Regions from separate parts of the Thermoanaerobacterium aotearoense genome, predicted to be linked through region 1. Evidence: riboswitches for the same ligand, from Rfam matches in the RefSeq annotation. Region 1 holds a riboswitch; each other region holds the start of a gene.
The links. A riboswitch is a leader RNA that binds a small molecule or an ion and turns the genes downstream of it on or off. The one in region 1 is predicted to bind cyclic di-AMP.
Positions count from the first base shown of each region.

Region 2: linked by a shared signal. The riboswitch ahead of GSH73_RS09775 (C40 family peptidase) and the one ahead of GSH73_RS08185 (cell wall hydrolase) in region 1 are both predicted to bind cyclic di-AMP.
Region 3: linked by a shared signal. The riboswitch ahead of GSH73_RS05590 (C40 family peptidase) and the one ahead of GSH73_RS08185 (cell wall hydrolase) in region 1 are both predicted to bind cyclic di-AMP.

Region 1 covers NZ_CP047602.1:1,612,890-1,621,167, forward strand. Annotated here, with positions in the region: gene GSH73_RS08165 (hypothetical protein) at 1-427, shown strand, start outside; gene GSH73_RS08170 (hypothetical protein) at 465-1,130, shown strand; gene GSH73_RS08175 (hypothetical protein) at 1,187-1,519, shown strand; gene GSH73_RS08180 (TMEM165/GDT1 family protein) at 1,745-2,308, shown strand; gene GSH73_RS08185 (cell wall hydrolase) at 2,373-3,197, opposite strand; cyclic di-AMP (ydaO/yuaA leader) riboswitch at 3,197-3,325, opposite strand; gene GSH73_RS13460 (hypothetical protein) at 3,383-3,529, opposite strand; gene GSH73_RS08190 (sensor histidine kinase) at 3,621-4,991, opposite strand; gene GSH73_RS08195 (response regulator transcription factor) at 4,981-5,667, opposite strand; gene aroA (3-phosphoshikimate 1-carboxyvinyltransferase) at 5,686-6,957, opposite strand; gene GSH73_RS08205 (prephenate dehydrogenase) at 6,982-7,827, opposite strand; gene aroF (3-deoxy-7-phosphoheptulonate synthase) at 7,824-8,278, opposite strand, start outside.
Region 2 covers NZ_CP047602.1:1,946,943-1,955,220, reverse strand. Annotated here, with positions in the region: gene GSH73_RS09805 (polysaccharide deacetylase family protein) at 1-89, opposite strand, end outside; gene GSH73_RS09800 (FAD:protein FMN transferase) at 255-1,304, shown strand; gene GSH73_RS09795 (NusG domain II-containing protein) at 1,291-1,659, shown strand; gene GSH73_RS09790 (peptidoglycan D,D-transpeptidase FtsI family protein) at 1,684-3,345, opposite strand; gene GSH73_RS09785 (ATP-dependent DNA ligase) at 3,413-4,336, opposite strand; gene ku (non-homologous end joining protein Ku) at 4,340-5,149, opposite strand; cyclic di-AMP (ydaO/yuaA leader) riboswitch at 5,300-5,417, shown strand; gene GSH73_RS09775 (C40 family peptidase) at 5,423-6,103, shown strand; gene GSH73_RS09770 (helix-turn-helix domain-containing protein) at 6,370-6,759, shown strand; gene GSH73_RS13590 (sigma factor-like helix-turn-helix DNA-binding protein) at 6,763-6,936, shown strand; gene GSH73_RS09765 (PaaI family thioesterase) at 6,962-7,384, shown strand; gene GSH73_RS09760 (cysteine hydrolase family protein) at 7,425-8,171, shown strand.
Region 3 covers NZ_CP047602.1:1,130,888-1,139,165, reverse strand. Annotated here, with positions in the region: gene typA (translational GTPase TypA) at 1-1,015, opposite strand, end outside; gene GSH73_RS05590 (C40 family peptidase) at 1,163-1,858, opposite strand; cyclic di-AMP (ydaO/yuaA leader) riboswitch at 1,862-1,992, opposite strand; gene GSH73_RS05585 (AEC family transporter) at 2,181-2,909, shown strand; gene GSH73_RS05580 (hypothetical protein) at 2,959-4,470, shown strand; gene GSH73_RS05575 (AEC family transporter) at 4,695-5,081, shown strand; tRNA gene GSH73_RS05570 (tRNA-Leu) at 5,134-5,218, opposite strand; gene GSH73_RS05565 (nicotinate phosphoribosyltransferase) at 5,340-6,374, opposite strand; gene GSH73_RS05560 (DUF441 domain-containing protein) at 6,393-6,842, opposite strand; gene GSH73_RS05555 (lytic transglycosylase domain-containing protein) at 6,883-7,437, opposite strand; gene coaE (dephospho-CoA kinase) at 7,457-8,053, opposite strand; gene polA (DNA polymerase I) at 8,101-8,278, opposite strand, start outside.

The sequences.
Region 1 (8,278 bases):
AGTAATATCTGACGTGACTTCTGAAACAAATATGGTCATATCAAAAGTAAAATCTGGACTTAATGCTGGATTGAATGACTTTTTGCTTAATGCACCTCGTACCAAGGTAAATGCTAATGGAAGTTATGGTAATGATTATATACAAAATGAAAATAACCAATCGTTTTATTATGTGCCAAATGGAAATAACCAATCACTATGGATAATAGTATATAAAGATCTTTTGATAAACTTAAATCAAGATGAAAGTTTTCCTTTATGCAAGGTTACCAGTGTAGTTTTAGATTCAGATTTAGATACTGTTTTAGATGCTACAGCAACTATTAATTTTCAAATTCTATTGGGATTTTCTAAAACTATTTATGTTCATCAAGAAATCAGACCTCTACCTCATTTTAAGCATATGACTGGTATGGATAAATATTAAAATAATTTTAGACTAAATGGTCTGGAAAGGAGTATTTATGACAATCAAATATAAAAATTTATGGATTTTTATATTTATTGGCTTGATTGCATTATTGCTGGTTTCGTCTATCTCTAATCTTCTATTATATTTAAAATCGGTAAATATAAACAATTACCTTTCAAGGAGAGTTTTTGAAGATACCTCTGGTTTCGCATCATCAGTCTTAAAAACTGATCAAATATTAAATGATTCTTTGCATAGTAAACAAATTACAGTCGGTAATGCTAACATTCTGGGAAATGAATTTTTAAATCAGAGCAATGATATTTTTGATTTGGTAGATATATATGTACATAATGCAATGGAAGAAATACCTATGGGTAACATTATATCTTACATTCCAGAGGAATTTTCATTGTACATAAGCCGAATATTGAATAGACCTCCTCAATCATTTGACATTTATGCATACAACAAAGACGAAATTATTAAATTAAATAAAGAACAATTGGCTAAGTTTACTAAGATGAAAGACATAAATGATAAATTAGTGGAAATTGTAAAAAAAGATGTGAAGGGACTAAAAACATATGGGATAGAAAACAATGCTGATTTTACTCCTTCGAATGCTATTAAAAATCCGTTGTGGAAAAGACTAATTAACGATATAGTAGACTGCAAGAATAAAATCCATTGGTCTCCCGGCTTCATATTGAATTAATAATTTAAAGTTGTATAATAATTCTAAAGTTAGAATGTTTCAATGAGGTGTTATTTATGAAAGACAATGAGCCGAATAAAAAAAATGAATTTGAGAAGGAATTAGATGACCTAAAAGAATGGGAGGAAAATCAGTACAACCCTGGCTATTATATTGGAACAGGAAAGATTCCTGAACCAATAAAAGGAGTTGGCAAATATCCTTTTATACAAATAATTATTGGTTTTATAATACTGATTCCCATGATAATCGCCATAATCGATGAGACAGATGTGCTAAATATAATAGCATTTATAATACCAGCTATAATTGGTATTTCCCTCATTTACGGAGGCATAATAAAATTAATAAACATGAAAAAAATTAGAAAAGGAAACAAATTGCATTGACATAATTTTTTGACTTATTATATAATGGAGTAGATGTCTTCTAAAAATATTATATAATCTATCTATGTAAGGGGGAGTAGTTCACATATATAAATATGTGGCAAAGTCAACATGCTGGTTTTAACCTGGCTTTGCCTTAAAGAATGAGACCTTTACGTAATATGTTCACATATTATGTAATAGGTTTTATTTTTTTGGCATACTAATTACAAGGAGGCAGATTTGATGAATGCTTTAATATCGTCTTTTATTCTCGTTTTTGCATCTGAAATGGGCGACAAGTCACAGTTTATGGCTATGGCATTTGCCACATTTATAAAAGCCAGAACTGTTTTAATAAGCATATTAGTGGCTGCCCTTTTAAATATGGGTATTGCGGTTTTGTTCGGCTCATTTATCACAGAGTACATACCGATAAAATACGTGAAGCTGTTGGCTGCCATATCTTTTTTAATTTTTGGGTTGATAACATTAAAAAATGGCCATGAAGGGCATGAAAAAATCAGAAAATCCAAATACGGTCCAGTTTTCACCATAATAAGTACATATTTTATTTCAGAATTTGGAGATAAGACGCAGCTTTCGACATTAGCACTTACTGCCACATACAAAAATCCTGTATTTGTTTTATTAGGCGCTACTGCGGGAATTTTCATAGCCGATGTCATTGGAATCGTATTGGGAGTTTATTTAGGCAAGAAATTGCCAACAAAGCTTTTGCACTACATATCAGCGTTCATTTTTATAATATTTGGTTTTATCACTTTGTACGAAGCAAAAACTCTATAGAAAGCAAAATGGATACCTTTCGGTATCCATTTTGCTCCTCTTAGCCTCTCATTAACGATCATTTTTATCTTGCATAAGAAAATACCATATTGCCTACTTTTAATGCAACCGGCAATGACCAAAGCCACTGATTGGTATTGCTGTTGTCAAAGTAATAAAGTGCGCCGTTTGTAGGATCTACACCATTTAAGGCATCTCTCGCAGCACTTATTGAGTCTGGCGTGGCAGGTACATTTATCCAGCCGTTTTCAACAGGCGTAAATTGATAGTAACCATTGCTATCGACTTGATATATTACGCCTTGTATTGTGTTAGGAAATATACCGCTTTTTACCCTATTTACTATCACGGCACCGACAGCAACTTTAGCCTGATATGGTTCACCACCAGCTTCCGCATTTATAAGCCTTGATAGAAGATCCAAATCGGCATTTGTGTATGAAATAACACCTCTTTGGACTGAACCTCTGTTTGCAGTTACATCGCTTCTTATACTTGAAGAAGTTGATGGTGTACCAGACGTAGACGTTGGTATGACAAAAACTTGCCCCGGATAAATCATATCACCTGTTAAACCATTTACATTTTTTAAAGCATCTACAGTAATACCATATTTTGTGGCAATTAAGTATAAACTATCGCCTTTTTGGACTGTATATGTGTTGTCACTGCCAGGTACAACTAATACCTGTCCGGGATATATTACTGTATCACTGAGATTGTTAAGCTTCATTATTTGATTGTATGTTGTACCATAATTTAAGCCTATCTTGTATAGGCTATCACCAGGTTTTACAGTATACGTTGCCGCAAATGCCGTCTGAGAAAATAAAAGAGCCGCTGCTAATGAAGCAATGAGAGGCTTTACCTTAATACATTTTTTTAACATAAAAATCCCCCTTTTGCCTCCGAGGTTAGTTGACGGGTTCGGGCAAAGGGCCGCCCTACCACCTAAGTGGATTCACCCCAAAGAAAAATCCCCCGTACCCCTTTTCGGGGATTCGGCATATTTTACTTTAATTATAAGGGGAATGCTTGTATATGTCCATATTAAACTGATGGGAATATAGGTAATTAGTGGCATTCACTGTAACCGCAAAATGGGCAGTAAATACATCCGCTTTCAGGAACTAACTGTGCACCACAATCAGGGCATGTATATTCTTTAGAAGAACTTTTTACCTCCATCTGCTGATTTTTCGTCGCTTCTTTTTGTAACATTTTATACCCTCCAATATATAGTGATTTTATAAATATATTATACCATATATTGTGGAGTATGTCACTAAAAATAAAATAACAATCCCATCCGTCAAACTTTTGGGATCGTTATTTTAAATTCAGATCCTTCATTTAATTTGCTTCTTACTTCAATACTTCCACCATGCAGCTCAACAATAAGCTTTGCAATAGACAGTCCTAAACCCATTCCACCAGTTTCTTTGCTCCTTGCTTTGTCAACCCTATAAAATCTATCAAATATATAAGGAATCTCTTCTTCAGGTATTCCGATTCCGTCGTCTTTAATTATTACGGCTACATTTTTATCTACTTCTTCTGCAAAAATTTTTATATTGCCGTCAATATCTGTGTATTTTAATGCATTATCAAGAATTATTCTTAGAAGCTCCTTTATAAGGTTTCTATCTGCATTCACTTCCAAAGTTTTATCGCAAAAAATCTCAATGTTCTTTTCATTAAAAATCACTTTAGCATCCCTGACTATTTCCGCAATCAATTCATAAACGTTAAATAATTTCTTGTTTACATTAAGCGTCTTGTTATCTCCTCTTGCCAGCATTAAAAGCCTTTCAATCAATATCTCCATTTCTTGCTCTTCTTTTTTTAAAGCACCTATAGACTCTTCCAGTACATCTTTGTTATCCTTCCCCCACCTGTCTATAAGCTCTATATATCCTTTCAAGACAGATAAAGGTGTCCTAAGCTCATGAGACACATTTGATATAAATGCATTCTGCCTTTTAAAATAGTCTTCCAGCCTGTCCAGCATGTCATTAAATGTAGCAGCAAGCTTAGACAGTTCATCATTATTTCCATTAACGCTCAATCTTTTATTTAATTTTTTCTCGTCGATTGCATGAACTTCTCTAACCATATAATCAACAGGTCTTAATGCTCTACCTGTTATAAAATACCCTGCAAAAAAAGACACCAATACTCCAATGACATCAGAAACAGCCATCATCACAAACAAAAGCTTTAAAAAGAAATACTGATTTTTTAAATCCTCATAAACCTGAATGTAAAAGCCCTTATTCCCATAAATGTACTCTCTGTTTATGTATGCTATATGCGTCTCATCTTTTTCTATTTTTGTAGGTGTATTTATATTTTTATCGTAGGATATATCAATCAAATGCGGTGAAGACACGTACACAATTTTCCCCTGCAAATCCACAATCTTTAAATACATATTTTCACCTATCAACGATCCGAAAAGCAAATCTTTGTCTACACTTGTAATTATTCCATCAACCTCTTTCAGCTTTTCGACTATGACATCTGATTGATTTTGTATATCGTCAAACGCTTGGTATACAAGGTAATATTTGAGGCCGTACAACACAGACGCATTAAGCACTATTAAAATAAATGAAAATATGATAGCATAAAGCAATGCAATTCTCAACTTTATTGATAATTTAAAGCCTTTAATCTTCATCTTTTTCTTTCCTTAAAGAGTATCCTACACCTCTTACCGTCTGTATCAACTTATTATTAAACGGTTCATCAATTTTACTCCTCAAATATCTTATGTACACATCAACTATGTTTGTCTCACCAATATAATTGTAGCCCCATACATTCTCCAATATATTTTCTCTTGTAAGCACTATTTCAGAGTTTATAATCAAATATTTCAAAAGCTCAAACTCTTTTTTCGTCAACTCTACCTTTATTCCATCTCTTTTTACTTCGTATGTAGACAGGTCCATTGTTATGCCATCATATGCCAATTTATTAGCATTTGACTTTGCATTTTTTCTAAGGGCATTTCTTATTCTCGCCATAAGCTCTTCAATCGAAAACGGCTTCGTAAGATAATCATCAGCGCCTATATCAAGCCCTAATACCTTGTCTTTTACCTCATCTTTTGCGCTTAAAATTATTACAGGTGTTGATGATTTTTTTCTCAGTTCTCTCAAGACTGAAAAACCATCCAAACCTGGAAGCATCAAATCTAAGATTATCAAATCGTAATCTCCATCTAAAGCCTTTCTTAAACCACTATTGCCGCTATATTCTAATGTCACACTATAACCTTCATGTTCAAGCTCTATCTGTAAAAATCTCGCAATTCTTTTCTCATCTTCAATTATGAGTATGCTTTCTTCCATTAAAATCACCAATTTTTATTATAGCACATTAAGTACGCTATAAAAATCAGGAAATGAAATATTCACACATTCAGCATTTTTTATCTTTGTACTTCCATCAGCTTTTAGGGCAGCTATGCTTAATGACATTGCAACTCTATGATCGTTGTAGCTGTCAACCGTAGCACCAAACAGCTTTTCTTTCCCACCAATTACCATACCATCGCTTGTAGCTTCTATGTCAGCACCCATTTTTCTCAATTGGCTTACCATGGTGTCTATGCGATTGCTTTCTTTTACTTTTAGTTCTTCAGCATCTTTTATAACTGTAGTACCATCAGCGTAAGCTGCCGCTACCGCAATAACCGGTATCTCATCGATCAACCTCGGTATAATCTCACCACCAATCTCAACTCCCTTTAGATGTGAAGATTTTACTACTATGTCCGCTACAGGCTCATTGTTTACGACTTTCGCATCTATTATTTCAATATTGCCACCCATTTTATTCAACACATCTATTATTCCTGTTCGCGTGTTGTTTATATTTACATTTTTTATCAACACTTCTGAATTAGGTAATATGCTGGCTGCTACCATAAAATAAGCAGCAGAAGATATGTCACCAGGAACCAAGATTTCGCACCCATGCAGTTTTTCCACAGGACGGCATATCACCTTATTGTCATAAGATTCAAAATTTCCGCCAAAGTAATTAAGCATAAGCTCGCTGTGGTTTCTGGACAAATACGGTTCCTCGATTATCGTAACGTCCTGTGCATACAAACTTGCCAGCATTATGCAAGATTTTACTTGAGCACTGGCAACTTCTGTTTTGTAGCTAATTCCATTAAGTGTACTACCTTTTATGGTAAGAGGAGCATAGTTGTCATAAGCCGCTGTTATTTCCGCCCCCATCATTGATAATGGCTTTATTATCCGCTTCATAGGCCTTTTTCTTAAAGACTCATCACCAGTTATAGTAGATGTAAATTTCTGACCGGCTAAAATGCCTGATAAAAGGCGCATCGTTGTACCAGAATTTCCAGCATCTAAAATATCAAGGCTTTCATTCAGATACATGCCTTTTCCTCTAACATATACATCATCTTTATCTATTTTTATGTCTACACCTAACTTTCTCATGCAATTTATCGTCGAAAAGCAATCTTCACTCTTTAAGAAACCTTTCACAACAGTATCGCCAGTGGCAATAGAGCCAAACATTATGGCTCTATGGGATATGGATTTATCTCCAGGAACATTCACTACACCTTTTAGATGGCTTTTTTTAGAAATTTCTACATCCATAAAAACATTCATTCCTTTCCAAAGTCAAGAAGCTATGCTTTTTCTGATTTCTCTGGCTGAATCAAAAAATTCACACAGTGATTTTATATCGTCACAATCAAGGCTAAATAAAAATTCGTTTAAAAGATTTTCATAATCCATTATCAGCTTTTTTATCACGTCTTTATTATTCAAAATAATATCCTTCCACATCTCAGTCTGGGACATTGATATTCTCGTAGAATCTTTAAAGCCACCGGCAGCGAATTTTATAGCATCTGCGTCTTCTCTATATGCAAAATTAGTCAATGCTGCCGATAAGATATGCGGTACATGGCTCACAATACCTACTATCTTATCATGTGAATAGCTGTCTACAAGTATAGGATTAGCACCAATTTTTTTAATGATTTCATCGACAAAAATCTCTACCACATTGTCTGGTGTTTTTTCGTCGGGAATTATAAAATAATTGCTTCCAAAAAAGAGTTCAGAACTACTTGAGGAAAATCCACACTTTTCAGAGCCTGCCATAGGATGACCGCCTATAAAGAATTTATCTTTCGGCAATATACCCTTTACCGCATCCATTATCGTTTTTTTTGTGCTTCCAACATCAGTTATCACACAGCCGTCCTTTAAATGAGGAAGCATTTCTTCTATGCAATTTATGACTGCACCAACAGGAGTGCACACAAACACAACATCAGCATCTATTTTCATGTCAAGCTTTTTTAAACCATCATCAATTATTCCTTCCATTAAAGCTTCCTCTATATAATCATCTTTAACGTCTATGCCTATTATGCCTAAATTCGTATATTTTCTTATGGCTTTGGCCAGAGAACCTCCTATAAGACCCAATCCTATGATAGCCACTTTTTTGATCATTTAAAATCACGTCCTATAGCAGTTGCTACATTAGATATTTCTTCTGCCAAAACTCTAAATTCGTCTGGCGTCAATGACTGGGCACCGTCTGATAAAGCATTTTTAGGATCGGGATGAACTTCAATTATGAGGCCATCTGCTCCGGCAGCTATTGCAGCTTTAGCCATCGGATTTACTAAAAAAGATTTTCCTGTCCCATGGCTCGGATCGACTATTATTGGCAAGTGACTCAGTCTTTTTACAACAGGCACCGCACTTAAATCAAGGGTATTTCTTGTGTACTGCTCAAATGTCCTTATTCCTCTCTCGCAAAGTATCACATTCTTGTTACCTTCGCTTAAAATGTATTCAGCAGCATTAAGCCACTCTTCTATTGTGGCTGCGATGCCTCTCTTTAAAAGAACAGGCATGTTGGACCGGCCAACTTCTTTAAGCAGCGAAAAGTTTTGCA
Region 2 (8,278 bases), 330 kb from region 1:
TTATAATGGAAAATACGACCCAGCATAGTAGGAAGCAATGCTACTAAAACTAAGTAAAGTATGTAAATTTTTATCATGAATTTTATCATTCCGCTAATTTCCCCCTTACAATAAGATTATATACGTAAAAAATGAATCTTACAAGTTTATAGAGCTTGAAATGAATGCTAATAGCATTTTGCTTGAAGAGTTTAGAAAAAAAATTTATAATAGAAGAGGTGAATTTAACTTATATTGAGAGGATTGTTTAGATGATGAATCATTTGATAAAAAAAGTTGTGGCAATTATTGTGACAATGCTTATCGCTGTATCCGTTGTAGGGTGTGGCAACAACGATCAACAGTATACGCGTACTGATTTTATGATGGATACTGTCATGCAAGTCACTGCATACGGCAGGAATGCCAAAAAAGCAGTTGATGAGTCTATGAACAAATTGAGAGAAATCGACAATCTTATGAGCAGTCAGAAAAGCGGCAGCGATGTACAAAAGATAAACGACAATGCTGGTGTAAAGTATGTGAAAGTAAATCCTGAGACGTTTTACGTCATAAAGACGGCTTTAAAGTACAGTAAAATAAGCGACGGGTATTTCGATATAACTGTCGCTCCATTGGTGAATTTATGGGGTATCGGTACTGACCATGCCCATGTTCCGACGGAAAGCCAGATTAAGGATGCCATGAAATACATAAATTACAAAGATGTATTGCTGGATGAAAAGAACGATGAGGTGAAATTAAGCAGAAAAGGCATGGCAATTGACTTGGGAGGAATTGCCAAGGGTTTTGCCGCAGACGAAGTAGAAAACATTATGAAAGAAAATGGTATAAAGCACGCGCTTATAAACTTAGGCGGCAGCAGCGTATACCTTTATGGTTCAAAGCCAGATGGCTCCAACTGGAATATAGGCATACAGAATCCTTTTGGAGATAAAGGTACGTATTTTGCTATTGTTTCAGGCAAAGACATGCTTATTGATACATCTGGCAATTATGAAAGGTACTTTATTCAAAACGGCAAAAGGTACCATCATATATTAAATCCTTTTACAGGGTATCCTGCAGAAAGCGGCGTCGTCAGTACGACAATAGTTTCTTCTAATATTAAGTCTATTGATGCTGATGCTTTATCTACGATTACCTTTATTTTAGGCGTTGACAAAGGGATGAAATTGATAGAGAGTATGCCTGGCGTAGACGCGATTTTTGTCACACCGGACTATAAAGTATATGCAACATCAGGCCTTAAAGGTAAATTAAAGATAACAGATTCGAGGTTTAAGCTATATGAAAATAGGTGATAAGATTTTAATAGGTGTTCTTTTGATTATTTCTCTTGTTTCTGCCTATTTTACTTATGACAAGGCGCTATCAAGAACTGGCACAGATGTTGTAATTGAAGTAAATGGTTCTAAATATCAAGAATTGCCTTTAAACGTTGATAAAACAGTGACAATCCACAATGGCCAGCATTTAAATGTCGTTGAGATAAAAGATGGCAAGGTCAGAATGAAAGAAGCCAATTGCCCAGATCAGATATGTGTCAGGACTGGCTGGATAGATAAGGAAGGCCAGCAGATAGTATGTCTTCCCAATAGAGTAGTTGTAAGAGTTACAGGTGGTAAAAAAGGAGAAGTGGATGATGTAGTATATTAAATAGCCGCGCATTTTTGTGCACGGCTATTTCTTTATCATCAGATATCTTAACGTATTTGAAAGTATGTCTTTTACGACAGGTGCTGCGATTTCGCCACCCATGTGGCCGTTTTTAGTAGGATTTCTTATGACCACTAAGACGGCTACTTGAGGGTTGTCCACAGGTGCGAATGCGGCAAAAGATGCTGTGTATTTCCCAGGCGAATAATTTTCAGTTGTGCCTGATTTTCCTCCTACTGTAAAGCCGGATATTTGACATGCTGTTCCTGTTCCTTCATCGACGACTTTTTTAAGCAACTCTTTCATTGTGTTTGACGTATCTTGTGATATTACTTGTCGTATGACTTGAGGTTTAAATTCTTTTATGACTTTATCGCCTGACTTTATTTCTTTTACTATGTTTGGTTTCATCAAGTATCCACCATTTATAGTTGCCGAAAAAGCATCTATCATTTGAAGTGGTGTCACTGCTATGCCTTGTCCAAAAGACATGGATGCAAGGTCTACAGGATGAACATTTTTCTCTGGTATTATCATGCCAGATGCTTCGCCTGGAAGCTGTATTCCAGTCGGGCTTCCGAACCCAAAGGCGTTTATGTACTTGTACAATGTATTTAATTTAAGCCGTTCTACGATTATCTTCATGAATACAGTATCGCTGGACATTGCCACTGCTTGTGAAAAATCGATATTTCCTAATTTTGTCCAGCTATTTATCCTGTGGCCTGATACTATGTAGTAACCGGGATCGTAAAATTGCTCATTTGGCGTGACTAAAGATTCTTCTAATGCAGCAGATGCTGTTACTACTTTAAATACTGATCCTGGTTCGTACAGATAAGATACAGCAGGATTTGACCATGTGTCGATGGAGCTGACCTTATTTGGCTCATTTGGATCAAAATCAGGAATATTTGCCATGGCTAAGATATCGCCTGTCTTCGGATTCATCACGATTGCAGAAATGCCATTAGCAGGGCTGTAAGTTTCATAAGCTTTTTCTATGGCTGTTTCTGCATATCCCTGAATAACTGAGTCGACAGTAAGGACTAAATCATCGCCTTTTTCTGGCTCATACAATTTTTCGGGAAGTCCTATGACATGACCTACTTCGTCAGTTGTGGCTACTTCTAATCCCGATGTTCCTTTTAAGTATTTATCAAATGAGTATTCTAAACCGTATAGACCATTTCCGTCTACACCAGTGAATCCTAATGTCTGTGACAATAGACTGCCGTCTGGATAGCTTCTAATGTTGGTATCTTCTACGTATATGCCTGCAAGGTTTAACTTTTTTATCTTGTTTACATTGTCCAGTGAGACATTTTTTTTAAGGACAGTCCACTCAGAATTTTTATTGCTGAGAAGCTTGTACAGTGAATCTTTTTTCATGCCTAATAAGCTGTACAATTTGTCTGCGACTGCATCTGGATGTGTTATATTTTTAGGTGCAGCATATACATCGCCGCCGCTTACATTAGTGGCCAGGATATTTCCATTTGCATCGTAAATAATTCCTCTCTGTGGCTTTAATACTATCTTAGATGTTGTCTGATTTTTTACGGCCAGTGAATATTTTGGAGCCATGACAACCTGTAGCCATATTAATCGTGCTACAAGACATGCGATTAAAAATAAAAATGTTATTAATACGAGCAAAATGCGCTTTTTATTTATTGATGCCAATTGAAAGTATCCCCCTTGTACGTTTATAATTTTATTTTAAATCAATAATGTGTACATTTCAATTGGTTTACATGAATCTGCATTCGGTAGGTTTCACATCTAAGGCAAATTCTAAGAAAGATGGTGCTCTCATTTTGAAATTTTCTGACCATTCCATGAATTTAACCTTACATACAATAAAAGGCATTATCCATTGAACGTTGTTAATGGCAAGACCGTAAAATTCCGATCCGACCTTCAGATCATTGGCGACATATAAGAACGATGATAATTCTTTTTGTGATATTCCAGATTCTACATTTCCAATGTGCACAAGTTTGTCCTCCTCGTTGTAAAGGCCCAAGACTAACGCAGTTTTGTCTATCATATAACCTAATATTACAGCATTTAGCACTATGTGGTGTTTGAATTTTTGCCACAGACTGCTTCTTTTTCCTAAATAATATTTTGAGTCTGCTTTTTTAGCCATTACTCCTTCCAATTGTTTTTTGCCAGTTTCCGCAAATAAAGTTTTGCCGTGTCCAAATATGTAATCAGATATCCTTATTAGATTGCTTTCACTGACGATTTTACTTAAAATTTCTCTGCGCTCAATCAGTGGGTAGTTTAATAACTCTTTTCCATCAACATATATTACATCCCATGTTATAAATATTGCGGGATTGGATTTACTTAAAAGTTCGATTCTTAGTTTGTTTTGTTGGTGTTTTCGCATCATTATGTTTCTATAGCTTGGTTTATTGTCTTTTAGAACGATCAATTCACCGTCAAGTATGGCTTCATTTGATTTTAGACATTTATTTATGTTCATAAGTTCTGGAAATTGGTGGCTTATATTTACAAGTCTTCTGTCTTGAAGCTTTGTAGAAGATGAAAGAAATGCTATTGTCCTTGAACCATCCCATTTGATTTCATATACCCAATTCGGATCGTCAAATACATTTCCCGATATAGCCAGCATAGGAGGAATTTTTTCATCCATCATGGACAATCTTTATGCACCTTTTTTCTTTTTTGTTTTTTTTGCCATGTTTTCTTCTTTTACTGACTCGATGCTGGCTTTTAATGCACTTACAAGATCCAGGACATTTTCTTCCTTTGGCGATTCGGGTATTTCGATTTTTCTATCTTGAATTTTCGACTCGATTATTTCAATTAGAGCTTTTCTGTAATTGTCATCGTATTTTTCTGGAGAAAAATCAGATGTCAGAGTATCCACAAGCTTTATAGCCATTTTCACCTCATTTTCATGAAGATCTACATTGCGGATAGGCGGAAGCTCGTTTGTACTTCTTATTTCATCAGGGAAGTGCATTGTTTCCATTACCATGTAGTTGTCATTGAAAACTCTTATGCAGGCTAAATCTTGCCTTGAGCGTATGACGACTCTTGCAACTGCAACACGGTTTAATTTCTTCATAGAATCTCTTAAAAGTACGTATGGTTTTGCACCTATTTCATCTGGTGCGATGTAGTATGTCCTATCGAAATATATAGGGTCTATTTGTCTTAAATCTGTAAAATCGATAATGTCTATCGTTTTAACTGTTGACTTTGGAATTCTCTCTAAGTCTTCTTCATCTATGATGACAAATTTTCCTGGCTCATATTCATAGCCTCTTACGATTTCTTCATCAGAAACTTCTTTATTGCACACAGGACAAATCTTCTCGTATTTTATGGGTGATTTGCAGTCCTTGTGAAGCTGTCTAAAATGGATAGAGTTGTCTTCTGTGGCTGCATAGAGTTTTATGGGGATGCTGACAAGGCCGAAACTAATGGCTCCTTTCCACATTGAACGCATTTTTTCACCTTCTTTCGATATTTATTAATTAGTATAACCATGAAAAACTCACAATCTTCAGGTAATTTATGGAATGTGGTTGACTTCGATACAATTTACCTTTATAATATTAATTAATTATTAAAAATATAAATTTTTTATTAAATTTATTTAAAAAATATGCCTAATCGAAAGAGCGGGGGATATCTTTGGGGTGAATCCGCGTATGCGGTAGGGTTTCTCTTTACCGAACCCGTCAACTAACCTCGTAGGCATAAAGAGAGGATGAATGAATTGAATTACAAAAAAATAGTGGCAACAGCGGTTGTGTCAATAACGCTTATGCAAGCGCCAAGTGCATTTGCAATGGAACTTTTAAAATACGGCTCGAAAGGACAAGCAGTGGTTAGCCTGCAGCAAACGTTAAACAGGCTTGGCTATAGCACAGGTGGTATTGACGGAATATTTGGCAGCAAGACAAAAAGTGCAGTGATCGCATTGCAAAAAAGGTATGGCTTATCTCCAGATGGGATTGTAGGACCAGCTACAGAGGCTGTACTAAATAGGACGACTGTAACTGGCGTTTCATCAAGGGGTGGTTATGATCGCCCATCAAATTTTGATATAGTAAACATTGCAGAAAGATATCTTGGAGTACCGTATGTTTTCGGTGGTACTACACCTGCAGGTTTTGATTGTTCTGGATTTGTTCAATATGTGTTTAGGCAAGCTGGAAAAAGCATCGGTAGAACTACGTATGACCAATATGCAGGTGGAAGGGCTATAAGCTTATCTGATCTTCAACCAGGCGATATATTGTTTTTCTCTACATCAGGCGGTGGTCCTACACATGAAGGCATATACATAGGAGGTAATCGCTTGATACACATGAGCGATTCACTTGGTAAGGCTGCTATCGCAGATTTCAGCGGTTGGTTTAGGACGTACTATATTGGTGCAAGAAGATATTATTAAAATTTAAAAGAGAAGATCTACATAGAGGCGCATGTGTTTTTTGATTTAACATATGTGTCTCTTTTATTTTTGGAAATTCCATAAAGTCCTAAAGGGAAATCTTTGTTTTGCCAGTAAGTAATGCCATAAATAACTGATTATTATAAATTTTCTCCATTGACTTTTTATAACTCGCAATTACAAAAACATTTGTTCGTTTAATATAATTAAAGCACAGTGCTGCACTGAAAGGGACCGGTCCTCACTTTATGTGGGGTGTGTAGTAGATGATAAGCTATAATGAACTGTGCTTTAAGGCTAAAAGTGGTGATAAAGATTCTGTCTATGAGATTTTAAAAAAATTCAATCCTCTTTTGATAAAATTAGCAAAGAAGTTTCCATACGACAGTTTTGATGATATGATTCAGGATGGAAGAGAAGTGCTCATTACTGCTATTCATCAGTTTGATGAGAAAAAAGGCAAAGAATTTATAGCATATGGCAGTATGCAGCTTAAATTTTACTTTTTAAATGTCTATAGAAAGAAAAAGCCATTTCTTTCTTTGAATGCAAAGGCAGATGATGATGAAGATGAGATCATCGATTTGATTGAAAGCGATGGACTTACGCCGGAAGAAAAATTTTTTGATGATATCATGAAAAAGGATTTAAAATAAGCCTTGAATAGACTTACTGCAAAGCAGAAAAACATAATAATGCTTTACTTTTTCGAGAGAAAAACGCTTGTTGAAATATCGAAAGAATTAGGAGTAGGTTACCAAAGTGTTGTTAAACTTAAAGACAGGGCTTTAGATAGATTAAGATTTTTGATAAAAAATGATATAATTATGTAAAACGGCTTGAAAGGATGATGTATACTTGGAAGCTAAAAATCTCGGTATAAATGAAGAATTATTCAAAGAAATAATCGAGTTGAACCAAAAAGCTCAGTTTCACAATCTAATCGGCATGGAGATTGCTGAGCTTGGCAGTGGTAAAGTGACGATGGAAATGACGATTTCCGAGAAACATCTAAATATCTTTGGGATTGCTCACGGCGGTGTACTTTTTTCTCTCATGGATACAGCTATGGGAATTGCTGCAAAGACGATGGGGAAAAACATGGTGACTCTCGAGATGAACATAAACTATATAAAGCCATTAAAAGACAAAGACAGGATCAAGGCAATAGGGAAGATCATCCACATGGGCAAGACGACTGCTGTTGCAGTATGTGATGCATACAATCAAGATGGCAAACTTGTGGGGTCTTCCCGTGAGACATTTTACTGCATAGATTAAATGGTATACAATAAATATAAGATGAAAGGAGGCCATGAAAATGAATTTTGATAGCTTTTTGTACAATACAAGACCTTTTTTGAATTATTTGTTTGATTTTTATAGCAACTTAGATGACATGAAGTTAAGCACCGTCATAAAAGATGCCGGAAGTGCTGACAATGTGTCGATTATAGTCGTTGACATGATAAATGGTTTTTGCAAAAATGGAGCTTTGTCAAGTCCTCGAATAGGAGGGATTATAGAACATATAAAGAGCCTCATTAAAGCTTCATACAGAATGGGCATAAAGAATGTGATGTTTGTAAATGATGCACATGTCAAAGGCGCTGCAGAATTTGCGAATTATCCAGAACATTGTGTCAAAGGAACTGATGAAAGCCGTATTGTAGAGGAGCTTTTAGAAGTAGTCAAGGACAAGCCGAATGTGTACGAGAAAAATTCGCTAAATGTTTTTTTCGGCGGAGAAGATGGCGATGGGAATGAGTTTTTGAGAAAGATATTTGATATGATAAAAGGAGGCAAATCTACATTTATCATCGTAGGTAATTGCACTGATTTGTGTGTATATCAGACGGCGATTTCTATAAAGATGATTGCAAATGCCAATAATTTAAGTGCCAATGTGATTGTGCCTGAAAATTGTGTTGAGACTTATGATATAAGTGTGAAGACGGCGGAAAGGCTGAAAATAGTTCCACACGATGGCGACTTAACACATACTATGTTTCTATACCACATGAAGCTTAATGGCATAAATATAGTCAAAGAACTGCTGGAAGAATAAAATAAAAAGTTTTAAAGAGCTCTTTAACGTATAAAGGGCTCTTTTTATTAATAAATATTTATAAGATATTTATATTTTGTTTATCAGTTGTAATGCTGTTGTAATAT
Region 3 (8,278 bases), 480 kb from region 1:
AAAGCCTTTCTCTTATATGTCTCGATGTCACGTACTTGCCTTCCCTACCTGCAAATGGACTCGTATTTACGCCGAATGTCATCGAAATGGTTGGCTCTTCTATTTCAACAAAGTCTACAGCCTCTGGCTTTTCTGGATCGGCTATCGTCTCTCCAATCTCAATATCGCTTATGCCTGATACAGCTACTATATCACCCAACTTAGCATCATCAACCTGTACTCTTTTCAAACCTTCATACTGATACAAATTGCTTAATTTTACATTTTGCACAGCCCCATCTCTTTTACATATTGCTACACTCTCTCCCGACACAATCTTACCTCTAACCACTTTTCCAATAGCGATTCTTCCAATGTAATCATCGTAATCAAGGGTCGTAACAATAAGCTGCAGTGGATCATCTATATTACCTTCCGGCGCCGGAATCTCTTTTAAGATAGTGTCAAAAAGAGGACGCAGATCTACCGATTCATCCTTTAAACTTAACTTAGCAATGCCCTCTCTGGCAGAAGCATATACTACAGGGAAATCTATCTGATCGTCATCGGCACCCAGCTCAATGAAAAGATCAAGGACTTCATCGATGACTTCTTCCGGCCTTGCATCAGGTCTATCGATTTTATTCACAACTACTATAGGTTTTAAATTAAGCTCTAAAGCCTTGCTTAATACAAATCTGGTCTGAGGCATCGGTCCTTCAAAGGCATCTACAAGCAGCAGTACACCGTCAACCATTTTAAGTACCCGTTCTACCTCACCGCCAAAATCAGCATGTCCAGGTGTATCAACTATGTTTATCTTTACACCATTGTACCTTATGGCAGTGTTCTTCGAAAGAATTGTTATCCCTCTCTCCCTCTCTAATTCATTTGAGTCCATTACCCTCTCTTCTACTTTTTCATTCTGTCTAAAAATGCCACTTTGTTTAAGCATTCCATCTACTAAAGTTGTTTTCCCATGATCAACATGCGCTATTATAGCTACATTCCTTATATCGTCCCTTACAAACCCCATTTAGGTTAACTCCTTCCACACAAATGCAAATTTTATACAATATATAATGATATATTAATATGCCTAAATAGTCAACAAACTATAAAATACCGTCTAAAAATGCATCAAAAAAAGACACATAAAGTGCCTTTTTGTCGTTATATTTAGTTACTGTATAACCCTTCTGGCTGTAGCATAATGAGTGCTGTAGTAGTCTTCATACAAAGAGCTTATCATGACTTTTCCTGCGCCAGATGAAGCGTGCATAAACTGGCCATTTCCTATGTATATTCCAGCATGGTTTATTATGCTGCTACCCAATGTCTTAAAAAACACTAAATCACCAGGCTGCAAATCTGCTCTATCGACGTACGTCCCTACCGTAGCTTGCTCATCAGCTACCCTCGGCAAACTAATGCCAACGCTTTTAAAGACGTATTGAGTAAAACCTGAACAATCAAAGCCTGATGGAGATTCACCACCGTAAACATACCTTGTTCCTAAAAACTCTTTTCCAAAGTCAATCAGCCTTGAGGCAATGCTTCTGTCAACATCACCTCTTGACACCGTACTTGAAGATCTTAATGAAAGGTACTTGCTGTATATCCAGCCTACAGTCCCATCTGAAAGCTTTATGTTGTACCAGCCATTATCCTGTCCAATCACTGTAACCACATCGTTATAGTTTAACTGTGTGATAACCTTTGACGACAAGCTTCCGCCATTTCTAACATTTACACCGTTTCCAACGACAATGCCGCTTCCAAGATCTGCTGCATAAATGTGAGTAAGCATCGAGGAACCTACCATCGTCATGCCGAAAACGGATACACCAAAAATAAATTTGCCTAATTTGCTATTCATAGCTAATCTCCTTCCTTTTGCCTCCGGAGTTAGTTGACGGGTGCGGAATAGAAGGTATCCCTACTGCCTCTGGCAGATTAACCCCAAACATGAAAAATCCTCCGTACCTAAATAGGATTCGGCAAGATTGCTAATATGTACAAGTTTCTTTTATTTTATCAAAAATAATTAATAAAGTCAATGTTTTCATAATAATTTTTTAAGATTTTTTTAATAATCTCTTAATATATTTTATAAAAAATTTATAAATTTGTTACAATCTCTATAAATAAGCGATCTATTGTAGTATAATTTTATTTGATATACGAAAAGGAGGATACGGATGAGCCAAATAGTCATACTTCAAAAAGTCGCAATAAGCATCATCATAATATTTTTCGGTTACGCGGTAAAAAAAATGAAATTTCTGCCTGCAGAAACAGGAAAGGTGCTAAATAGTTTTATTATCTACATAACGTTGCCTGCCAGCATCGCAAAAGTTTTCTTGACGACAAAAGTAAACACGAATTTATTCGTTTTGACGTTATCAGGCTTTGCTTTTGGCTTCATCACTTTTATTATAGGCTTTTTGGCCTTTAGAAACGCAAATTTAAAAAGAGAGACAAAAGGCACCTTGATTATATCTCTCTGCGGATACAACATAGGTCTTTTCGCTTTCCCGTTTGTCCAACAAATTTACGGCAACAATGGTCTTTTGCACATTGCCATGTTTGACATGGGAAATTCATTTAACGTCTTTGGAGTCGCATATATTGCTGCATACGCATTTTCTCAAAGCGATAAATTAGATCTAAAAAAAGTATTCAAAAAGATCTTGTGCTTTGTACCTTTTGACACTTATGAATATTTTCGGCAACTTCTGTTGCCTGATATATCTGAATTTCAGGAGACATCTTTTAAATTTATCCCCCAAAATTTCATTCTGAAATCCTTTTTCGATTTCCAATTCATTTACATCTTTATTTACATTGTAAGATTTTTTCTTTATATTTCCCTTTATTTAACATATATGGTTGCATTCTATCTTGACTTTTTTAAATCGCCCCAATAATCGAAATGGATGGTGTTTTTACCATACTACTTGTTATTGAGGTGATTTTATGTTGGGCGCATGGCGTTCGCATTCTGATTATCAGTCTTTCCTTGTCGAAAATATTCAACCCATTTATGCTTCAGATAAAAATCGTGTCCTTCAATTTTCTGAAGCTTTATCTAAACTCTATAATTTAGATCTTGATGTTCTTAAACCTGTACTGGAACCTTATTACTCTAATACTGGTTCTCCAGCCAAAAATCAGCCTGAAGTTTTTCGGTCTTTTGTACTTATGTCTCTTCTTAAATGTCACAGTATTACTAAATGGGTTTACACGCTTCATCATGATAATCTTTTGTGTTGCATGATTGGCGTGTCTCCTGATAATATTCCTGGTGTTGGTACTCATTATGACTTGATTAACAGGTTATGGCTTGAGGATCCTGATATTGAAAAAGACCGACAGGATTCTCTCCATCCTTTTAAACGCAAACCACGTAAAAAACTTGCTAAAAATCAGAAGCTCCCACCACGCCACCCTGGTATTATACAGAAATTTGTTGATTTGGCTTTACAGGGTAAAATTTTTGAGTCAAGACCTGAGAAGCTTCTTCAACAAATTTTTGCCGATGTTGCTGTTAGGCCTTCCGCCAATGATGGCATCCTCGGTGATATTGAAAAACTTACTATCTCCGGTGACGGTACTTGTATTAAAACCGGCGGAAGTCCTTTCGGTATTAGAACTTGTGATTGTGCTAATAAGGGTATATTTAATTGTGACTGCCATCGCAAGTTCTCTGACCCCGATGCTCGCTATGGTTGGGATAGTTATCATGAGACATGGTTTTATGGTTATTCTGGTTATTTTTTAGTGACATACAACGAAGAGCTTAAATCTGATATTCCGATTTATCTTCGCTTGGTTGAGGCTCCTCGTTATGATGGTGTTACTGCTATTATTGCTTTGTCTGAAGCAAGGGCTTTGTATCCTGATTTCGTTTTTGATAAATTTATTGGTGATTGTGCTCATGATAATTACCCTACTTATCATCTTCTTAATAAGTGGAATATTAAACCTGTAATTCCGCTTAATAAGAAGAATAAAAACAACAGCAAGTACCAAGGTACTATTAAAATCAATGAAAATGGTATTCCTGTCTGTATGGCAGGATTATCTATGGTTTACAATGGTTTTATGAAAGACCGTAACAGAATTAAATGGCGCTGTCCTTTTGCGACTGGTAAAGTTGATTCATGTAATTGTAAAGATAAGTGCTCCTCTTCTGATTATGGTAGAACCGTTTATACGAAGCCTTCATCTGATCCTCGCTTGTTTACCGTCATTCCACGTGGTTCTGATGAATGGAAATGCGAGATGAAAAAGCGAACTTCTTCTGAGCGTGTTAACAAAAGGCTTCTTAATGACTATGAGTTGGAGCTATCTAAAACCAGAGGCAAAAAGCGTTGGTCTTTCTGGATTATGATACATTCTATTAATATCCATCTTGATGCTAGATTGAAAAAATCTAAGTTTGATTTTATTTCTATGCTTGATGGATTATTAGGTAGAGCAGCATAAATATTGAGATTCCATATACTGTTAATTTTTAAACCTATTTTATTAGGCTTTATTTCTTATACTCTTTTTTTAAATTGATTTTCATTATTTTACATTTTCTTTCCTCTTTTCAGTATTTTATCGCAAAGGCTTTGTTATTTTCTGTATCTAATTTCTAATTTATGCCATAGTATGACGCTGGAAATTAGTTTCCGAAATCACTCACTTATATAATCGCCTTCATTTTGAATGTCATAGGCATTAAATTTCCAAGCCTAATTGTAAACCTTGCAGAACAAATTTCGATGCCAAATACAACATTGGCTTTGTTTGTAATAGGGTACTTTCTTGATTTTAATTTAGAAAAGGATGAAATTTTGTCACTACTTAAAGGTCTTGCCATTAAATATACTCCAGGCATAGCACTGTTTTTTGTCTTGCCTCTATTTTTCAATACCGCGTCGATGACAATTAAAGCTATAATGTTAGGGACGATAATGCCAACAGCACTTGTAGCAGTCATATACTCCAACGAGAAAGATCTAAACACCAAGCTTGCATCTATTTTTATAACGGCAACGACTATTGTTGCGATTGTATTCATGTCACTTATAATGATTAAATGGCATTAAAATAAGCCTTTCAAAAGGCTTATTTTTTATGTAAAATATTCTGCTTTCATTTTGGTGCGGAGGGCGGGACTTGAACCCGCACGGAAAACTCCATACGCCCCTCAAACGTACGCGTCTGCCTATTCCGCCACCCCCGCGTCACAACATCGTCAGCACATTAGTCATTATATAATGTTTTTTTATTTGTGTCAATACCTTTTTGTATAAATTGCGATTCATTCGGTATAGTATAGACAAGCATGGATTCATGCCTGTCTATTATATTATTCTTTTTAGTTTTGCATTCTCTATCCTTCCCGGAATTCGACCTCTCTTTGCAATAGGCTCTCCTTCTACTTCTTTAATGTCCATCGTCATATCTATAGGAGATGCATCTGATATATAACTGCCAACTCCAAATGCGTCTGCACCACTTAATGCAAGCTCTTTTATTCTTTCAGGTGTAAGCCCACCAGACACAATGATCTTGACATTATTAAACCCTTTCTGGTTGAGCCTCTGCCTAAGTTCATACACAAGGCTTGCCGTTACGCCTCCTCTCTCCGATGGCGTATCCAATCTTATGCCGTACAACCTATCTCCTAAGAATTCAGCAACTCTCAATGATTCTTCAATTTCATCTTTAAATGTATCTACTAAAATAGTTATCTTTTCATCTTTAGGCGTTATTTCACTGTAAGCCTTTGCTATAGTGAGAGTGTCACCAGCTATCAGAAAAGCCGCATGTGGAACTGTGCCCTTTGGCTCGCGTCCTAAAAGCTTAGCGCCTAATATGCAACTGGCATCATCGGCACCACCTATAAGGGCTGCCCTTTCCATGACAGGAGCCACTGCAGGATGCACATGTCTTGCGCCAAAACAAAGTAAAGGCTTATCTGGAATAACTTCTTTAAGCTCCCTTGCGGCAGTGGCCCATCCACATGAGCTGGCCAACATGCCTAATATCACAGTTTCATACGTACCAAACTCGTTGTAAGGCCCAATGATTCTCATAACAGTCTCCTTTGGTTCAAATGTCTCACCTTCATCTATAGACCATACTTCAATGTTTTTATCTTTCAAAACATTTTTTACTTCAGGCAGTCCTGCAAAAACACCACTTCTTCTTGCAAATATCTCCGCTGTTACAATTTTCCCATCAATCCCCAAATGCTTTAAAATATCTTGTGTCCTTAAAAAATAAACATCAGTAGTCGCACCATTTTTTATCTCATCATGTGTAGCAGAAAAAAACTCTCTATCATTGCTTACCTTAACTTCCCTTAAGTCTTCAAGATGTTTGATGATTTTCATATGTATTCTTCTCCCTCTCTATAATCTAAATATCCTAAGTAAGATTGTCGTAATGCCAAGGGCTATCATCGGACCCACTGGTGCTCCTTTAAAGAAGCTTACACCAATCACAGTACCCAGCAAAACACCTACGACACCATTTGCATCCACCTTCATGGTATTGAGGCCAATAGATGCTAATACAGCTACAATTATCCCCGCAATAATTGTAATAACTCCTTCCATGCTTTTTGCAGCATTTAAAAAGTCGCCAATTGATACTTTGTTCATTGCAAGAGGAGATAAGGCTCCCATAGTCAATACTATTATACCAAGATTCATGCCATTTTTCGATACAAATTGATTAATTATTTCCAAGTTCATAAGCTTCGTCAAAAGAAGTATTAGAATAGCAGCCGCAACATTGTCATTTTTTCCTATAATGCTGAAAAACAACATGATGGATAGAATCAAAACCCCAAAATCCATTTAAGATCCCTCACATCATAGTGTTGTGCAATGCTTCAAATCATTTGTATAAATTTGTGTAAATCTTATAATACTTCAACACCTTTTTGATGTACTTATCCGTCTCTGAAAAAGGCACTTTTTTAAGATTGCTGCCATTTTCCGAGTACCTCTTGTCCTTTAACCAATTTGAAACATTGCCACTTCCTCCATTATATGCGGCTACTGCCAAAGTGACATCATTATTAAATTGCTTTAAAAGGTATTTTAGATACCATGTTCCTATATTTATATTGTAGTCCGGATTAAAAAGCATATTAACGCTAAAATTTTTGATGCCTATGTAATTAGCAACCCAAGTTCCTGTCTCAGGTATCACTTGCATAAGTCCTATAGCTCCTTTGCTTGAAACGCTGTCAGGATTAAAATTGCTTTCCGCCTTTATCATAGCAAAGACCAAATTAGGATCTACTCCATACTGATTTGAATAGAAGTACACCTGTTGACTGTATTTCTTAGGATATAATTGCTTTAAAAACCAATTTGTCTTGACTCCATATACCGTCAAAACAGTAATCGCTACTACTATCACCAATATGACCTTTTTAAACTTCAATATAATACCTCCAGATGTTCTATTTTGAAAAACGTCCCCACAACAGCTCAACTTGTCTTTTTATAGCATTAAAATCCTTGCAGTTATTAATTATGAAATCTGCGTACTTCATTTTGTCCTCTATAGACATCTGGCTTTTAATACGGTTTAATGCGTCTTTATAGCTTAAATTGTCTCTTTTCATAAGCCTTCTAATCTGTGTCTTTTTATCAACAACCACAAGCCATACTTCATCTACCATATTAAAAAGCTTCATCTCAATTAGCAATGCTGCATCCAGCACGATGGCTTTCTCTTTGCCCTTTTTTCTTTCTTCTTCTATTATATCTTTTATCCTTTTTATTATTTCCGGATGCGTAATTTCATTTAATTTGTTCAATTTTTCTTTATCAGCAAAAACAAGGTTGCCAAGTTTTCTCCTGTCTATCTCCCCATCTTTTCGCAAAATTTCTTTTCCAAATACGCTTACTAATATATTATATGTCTCGGTACCCTTTATCATAATCTCTCTTGAAACGACATCAGCGTCAATTATTACTGCTCCAAGACTTTTTAATATGGATGAAACGGTGCTTTTCCCTGACGCTATTCCACCTGTCAATCCGATAACCTTCACCATCGCACCTCCAATCTATATAATTTAAAAGTGTCTTATAGACACTTTTATTTTGCATCATACCAATTTTTCCCTTGTCCTATATCTACGACCAAAGGAACTCTTAACTTTATGACATTTTCCATTATCGATTTTAAAAGCCCCTTGACTATCTCAACTTCATCAGGATGTGTGTCAATTATAAGCTCATCGTGAACCTGAAGAATAAGTCGTGATTTCAATCCT